Regions from separate parts of the Rahnella sp. EDr1-12 genome, predicted to be linked through region 1. Evidence: riboswitches for the same ligand, from Rfam matches in the RefSeq annotation. Region 1 holds a riboswitch; the other holds the start of a gene.
The links. A riboswitch is a leader RNA that binds a small molecule or an ion and turns the genes downstream of it on or off. The one in region 1 is predicted to bind thiamine pyrophosphate.

Region 2: it holds a riboswitch for thiamine pyrophosphate, as region 1 does, so the genes downstream of both, thiM (hydroxyethylthiazole kinase) here and thiC (phosphomethylpyrimidine synthase ThiC) in region 1, are expected to answer to the same signal.

Annotation. Positions count from the first base shown of each region.
Region 1 is NZ_JBLZNY010000012.1:6,944-10,151, forward strand. Features, by position in the region: gene hemE (uroporphyrinogen decarboxylase) at 1-185, opposite strand, end outside; gene nudC (NAD(+) diphosphatase) at 257-1,042, opposite strand; gene ACO0U8_RS23745 (Rsd/AlgQ family anti-sigma factor) at 1,147-1,662, shown strand; TPP riboswitch at 1,723-1,850, shown strand; gene thiC (phosphomethylpyrimidine synthase ThiC) at 1,973-3,208, shown strand, end outside.
Region 2 is NZ_JBLZNY010000002.1:799,943-803,150, reverse strand. Features, by position in the region: gene ACO0U8_RS13030 (carbon starvation protein A) at 1-977, shown strand, start outside; TPP riboswitch at 1,067-1,168, shown strand; gene thiM (hydroxyethylthiazole kinase) at 1,203-2,021, shown strand; gene thiD (bifunctional hydroxymethylpyrimidine kinase/phosphomethylpyrimidine kinase) at 2,008-2,808, shown strand; gene ACO0U8_RS13015 (hypothetical protein) at 2,827-3,208, opposite strand, start outside.

The DNA.
Region 1 (3,208 bases):
TGCAAGGTCACTTCACAAGCCAGCTCCGCATTCTTGCACAGCGACATAAAATCACCGGCCACGGCACGGGTTTCTTTATATTCTGGCAAATAGCGGCCTGCCTGACGCATCATCCATACCGGCGTGATGTCCACCGGTTGACGTAACAGGGCGCGCAGGTAACGGTCATTTTTCAACTCATTCATTCTGGTTCTTTCCTTCAGTATTCGGGCGGCACGGCATTAATCTGGCGGCATTCTAACACGCAACACTTACGCTACACGTCGTCTTCATCGCTCGCGGCGCGGCATAGCGCCACAGTGTCTTCGATCAGTCGACGCGCGATGGTGCCCGGCGGCGGCAATAACGGCAGGGCGTCATAACGATACCAGCCCGCATTCAGCAGCTCTTTCGGATCGTGCTGAATATCACCGCTGTCATAGTCAGCCATAAAAGCCATCATCAGCGAATTCGGGAAAGGCCATGGCTGCGAGCTGACGTAGCGCACGTTTTTCACGCGGACGTGACTCTCTTCCATGACTTCGCGCGCCACGGTTTCTTCCAGCGTTTCGCCGACTTCAACAAAACCGGCCAGCACCGTGTGAATTCCGTTACGGTGGCGGACATGCTGCGCCAGCAGAATTTCATCACCCCGGCGGATAGCCACGATAATGCATGGCGCAATTTGCGGATAATAGCGTTCACGACAGTGGCTACAGAGCGCAGCCCACTCGGTTTTACTGACCTGCATTTCGTGGCCGCAGTAACCGCAGAATTTATGAGATCGATAAAATTCAGCCAGTTGCACACCGCGCCCGACCAGCTGGAATAATCCGCGATCCTGATCGAGCAACTGGCGGGCCGACACCATGTGGTTGTGCATCGCCTGACGCACCAGCCAGACCGGCTCGCCCTGCCACTCGCCAATCTGACGTGCCGTTTTGCCGGTCAGAGAGAATTGCGTTGCACTGCCAAACGGCAGTTCACCTTCAGGCAGCCATAGCTTGCCTTCATGGCTGATGACCCACCAGCCGTTATGTTGCTCTGTGATCTGTAATTCCATAATTGTTGTTGCATAACCTCGACGAGACTGACAATCTGAGACAGAAATTTAACATTAGTAACCTTCACATTTTGGTTACTTTTTTATCGCTCACGGAGTCAACCATGCTAAATCGTCTGGAAAGACTGACCCAACGCGTTGGTGGCAGTAATGAGTTAGTAGACCAATGGCTGCACGCGCGCAAAGAACTGCTGGTTGCATACTGCACACTGGTCGGTCTGAAACCCAATAAAGAAAAACATACCCCACTGAATGAAAAAGCGCTGGATAACTTTTGTCATAATCTGGTGGACTATCTCTCTGCCGGCCATTTCCATCTTTATCAGCGGATAATCGATGAAGTCGCCAGCGCAGGCAGCTCAGTTAAATCACAAGCTGCCAAAATATACCCTGCGCTGGAGCTGAACACTGAAACTATCATGGCTTTCCATGACAGTTACACAGAAAATGATATTGATGATGACAATGCTTTCGCCTTCCATTATGCATTATCCGATATTGGTGAAGCGTTGGATGCGCGTTTTCAGCTTGAAGATCAATTAATTATCCTGGCATTTGATCCGGTCGATGGAACACCTTTACCGCCTGCCAACGACGATCATCTCGCCAGACCGGCTTAAGCCGTTTGAAGTTTAGACCCTGCGAAGGGTTGTAGTTTTATCATCGGCCTCCTATATTGAGGCTTCTTGTCGGAGTGCCTAGCGCATAATTTTCCTCACGGAGATTACGCCAGGCTGAGACCGTTAATTCGGGATCCGCGGAACCTGATCGGGTTAGTACCCGCGAAGGGAACAAGAGTAATGTTATGCGTTTTGCGCGATTTGGCATCAGCCTGTATCAGGCCGCCTGCGCTAAACCGCCCATTTTTACTCCTGCCGTAAACCTCCAGACAAGCAATTTTCCATCACGTTTTTTTGCGAGGAATTTGCTATGTCGAGTACCCAAAAACCCGTTATTTCTGAAAAGAAACCCTCTGGTCGCCGTGAACAACGTGCGCAGGCACAGTCGTTTATCGACAGCCTGCAGGGCGAAGCCTTTCCTAATTCCCGACGTATTTATCTGCAAGGCTCTCGCGCTGATATCCGCGTGCCGATGCGTGAAATACAGCTCAGCCCGACGCTGACAGGCGGCGGCAAAGACAATCCAAAGTACGAAGAGAACGAAGCCATCCCGGTGTATGAAACAGCCGGGCCTTATGGCGACCCGGAAGCGTCTATCGACGTACATGCCGGGCTGGCAAAATGCCGCGCCAGCTGGATCGCCGACCGGGCAGATACCGAAGAACTTCCGCAGGTCAGCTCGGGTTTTACCCAGCAACGTCTGGCCGATGACGGATTGGATCACCTGCGCTTCGAACTTCTGCCGCGCCCGCGAAAAGCCATGTCCGGTAAAAATGTTACGCAGCTGCATTACGCGCGAAAAGGCATCATTACCCCTGAAATGGAATTCATCGCTATTCGCGAAAATATGGGCCGCGAGCGGATCCGCGGCGAAGTATTGCGGCAGCAACATCCGGGTGAAAGTTTCGGTGCGCATCTTCCTGCCAATATCACGCCGGAGTTTGTACGTCAGGAAGTCGCCGCCGGTCGCGCGATTATTCCCGCCAACATCAATCATCCCGAATCAGAGCCAATGATCATTGGCCGAAACTTCCTGGTGAAGGTTAACGCCAATATCGGTAACTCCGCAGTGACGTCATCTATCGAAGAAGAAGTCGAGAAGCTGGTGTGGTCGACACGCTGGGGCGCAGACACGGTGATGGATCTCTCCACCGGTCGCTACATCCACGAAACCCGTGAGTGGATCCTGCGTAACAGCCCGGTGCCCATTGGTACAGTGCCGATTTATCAGGCGCTGGAGAAAGTGAACGGCGTTGCCGAAGACCTCAACTGGGAAATGTTCCGCGATACGCTCCTGGAGCAGGCCGAACAAGGCGTCGATTACTTCACTATCCATGCAGGCGTATTACTGCGTTATGTGCCGATGACCGCCAAACGATTGACCGGTATTGTGTCACGCGGCGGTTCGATTATGGCGAAATGGTGCCTTTCCCATCATCGCGAAAGTTTCCTGTTTGAGCATTTCCGCGAAATCTGCGAAATCTGCGCCGCCTATGATGTTTCTCTTTCGCTGGGCGATGGCCTGCGTCCGGGTTCAATTCAGGAT
Region 2 (3,208 bases), on a different contig from region 1:
TCACGCCGTTTATCCACGGTGGCGGCCCTGTGCTGGCCGGGCCGGTCTGGCCGTTTATCTCAATCACTATCGCCTGTGGCGCGATCTCCGGCTTCCACGCATTTATCGGTTCCGGCACGACGCCGAAGCAAATCGATAAATGGAGCGACATCTTACCGGTCGGTTTTGGTGCGATGTTAGCGGAATGCGTGGTCGGCGTGATGGCGCTGATTGCCGCGACCGCGCTGCACCCGGCGGATTACTTTGCGATCAACTCGGCGCCCGAGGTTTTTGCCGGTCTGGGGATGCAGGTGGTGAATCTGCCGACACTCAGCCAGGAAATTGGTCTGGATCTCAGTGGCCGTACCGGCGGGGCGGTGACGCTGGCGGTCGGCATGGCGGATATCTTTACTCGCATCCCGTGGTTCAGCCATTTGTCTTCGTACTTCTTCCAGTTTGTGGTGATGTTCGAGGCGGTATTTATCCTGACGGCCGTGGATTCCGGAACCCGCGTGGCGCGCTATCTGTTACAGGATTTCTTCGGCGATCTGTGGGCGCCGCTCAAACGTACTGACTGGTGGCCGGGCGCAGTGGCGTGCAGCATCGTCGCCTGCCTGCTGTGGGGATACCTTCTTAACTCGGGCGACATCAACTCCGTTTGGGCGCTGTTTGGCGTTTCAAACCAGCTGATGGCCTCAATTGGCCTGATGATTGGCGCGACCATTATCTTGCGTCTGGCGGACAAACGCCGCTACATGCTGACCTGCCTGATCCCGCTGGCTTATCTCTATGTCACGGTCAACTATGCGGCGTACTGGATGGTCGCACATGTGTATTTCAATTCTGCGGCCAAAGGTTTCAACCTGTTCAACGGCACCATCTCAATCATCATGGTCGCCCTCGGCGCGGTGATTATGGTGGCATCAGTTCTGCGCTGGATAACGTTGTGGCAGGCGCGCAGCGAAGGCACGACTGGCGACGTGCCGGCTACGCTGTAAATTGCGGTTGTTTCATCAGCCCTGTCAATGGACAGGGCTTTTTTGTATCAATTGCTGATTGATCTTCCCGCCGTCCACACCAATAATGCTCCCTTGACTCGGGGTGCCGCGCTTGCAAAAGAACGGCTGAGATTTTACCCGTATTACCTGATCTGGATTATGCCAGCGTAGGGAAGTCAGGTATCTCTCCCGATGCCGCCTTCCTGAAAGCCGGTTGGGAGACTTATGAACGTCCGACCTTCCGTATTTCCCGGTGCTACTGCCGCCGGTTCTTTACATCAACTCCGCCATGCCTCACCGCTGGTCCATTGCCTGACCAACGATGTGGTGCAATCTTTTACTGCCAATGTCCTGCTGGCGCTGGGTGCCTCTCCGGCGATGGTGGTCGATCCCGATGAAGCGGCGCAGTTCAGCGCCATTGCCGATGCCTTACTGGTGAACGTCGGCACGCTCACACATCCCCACGCTAACGCGATGCTGGCGGCGATTCATGCCGCCAATCAGGCCGGGAAACCCTGGGTGTTAGATCCCGTCGCGGTCGGTGGCCTGAGCTTGCGAACCGAATTTTGCCTCAATATTCTTCCGTTAAAACCCGCCGCCATTCGTGGCAATGCGTCTGAAATCCGTGCCCTCAGTGGCCTGAGCGCGTCAGGCCGCGGCGTTGACAGCGGCGACGATTCGCTTTCCGCTCTGCCTGCCGCACAGCAACTGGCGCAGCAAACCGGGGCGATAGTGGCTGTGACCGGCGAAACGGATTACATCACCGACGGCAAACGCCATTGGGCTGTGCCGGGCGGGCATCCGATGATGACCCGCGTGGTCGGTACCGGCTGTGCATTATCTGCCGTGGTGGCGGCATTTTCGGCATTACCGGGCGACCGGCTGGACAACGTCGCGGCGGCGTGTCGCGTCATGTCATGTGCCGGTGAACGGGCTTGTGCGACAGCCCGCGGGCCCGGCAGCTTTACGCCAGCGTTCCTCGATAATCTGTATTTATTGAATGAAACATGGCTGAACGGGGAGGGCTGTCATGAAACGCATTAATGCGCTGACCATTGCCGGAACTGACCCGAGCGGCGGTGCGGGCATTCAGGCGGATTTAAAAACTTTCTCCGCCCTCGCCGCTTATGGCACCAGCGTGATCACGGCGCTGGTGGCGCAAAATACCCGTGGCGTTCAGTCGGTCTGTTACATCGCACCGGAGTTTGTGGCGGCGCAGCTTGATTCCGTCCTCAGCGATGTGCGTATCGACACCGCTAAAATTGGCATGCTGGCAAACAGTCAGATTGTGGAAACGGTGGCGGAGCGGCTTGGCCATTATCAGCCGCCGTTCGTGGTGCTCGATACTGTGATGCTGGCGAAAAGTGGCGATCCTTTATTGCAGCCGGAAGCGGTCGAGGCGTTGCGGCGGCTGCTTTTGCCTCAGGTGTCGATCATCACCCCAAACCTGCCCGAAGCAGCAGCGTTGCTTGAATGCGCCATCGCCACCAGTGAAGCGGAAATGCGTGAGCAGGGCGAAGCTTTACTGGCGATGGGGTGTGGCGCGGTGTTGATGAAAGGAGGGCATCTTAGCGACGAAGAGAGTCCGGACTGGTTATTTATGCGGGATACGCGTGAGCGTTTCACTGCGCCGAGGGTGAACACCCGCCATACACATGGCACCGGCTGTACGTTGTCAGCCGCCCTGGCGGCACTGCGCCCGCGCCACAGCGGCTGGGCAGACACTGTGCGCGAAGCCAAAGCCTATCTGCAACAGGCGCTGATACAGGCCGACTCGCTGGATGTCGGGCAGGGCATCGGGCCGGTGCATCATTTTCATCGCTGGTGGTAAGGCGAGAGTGAAGGGCAGTCAGGCGCTGCGCTGCGATTTTTCCAGTGCCTGTTCTGCCTGATGAAACATCATCAGCGCCCGCTGTAAATGCACGGCATCAAACGGATTGAGCGGATAGAATTTCTCGTCTTTACGCGGGCGCAGCATCACCCGGATCTGGCTGACAGAAATTCGCTCATACAGATAACTGGCGATGTCCTGATTCTCTTCATCTTTCCATGAAAGAACCAGCGCCGCGTGTTCGCCGCTGCGTCGGCCAATAAACTGCTCATGCAGCCACAAGCCTTCCAGTTCGCCATCTTTTTGCAGTTTTTTGCCGCTGAACCACGATGAATCTGCCAGCAACCACAGTGCCTGCGGGGTGATCTCTTCATGCAGTTGACGCCATAACGGGCGGTTA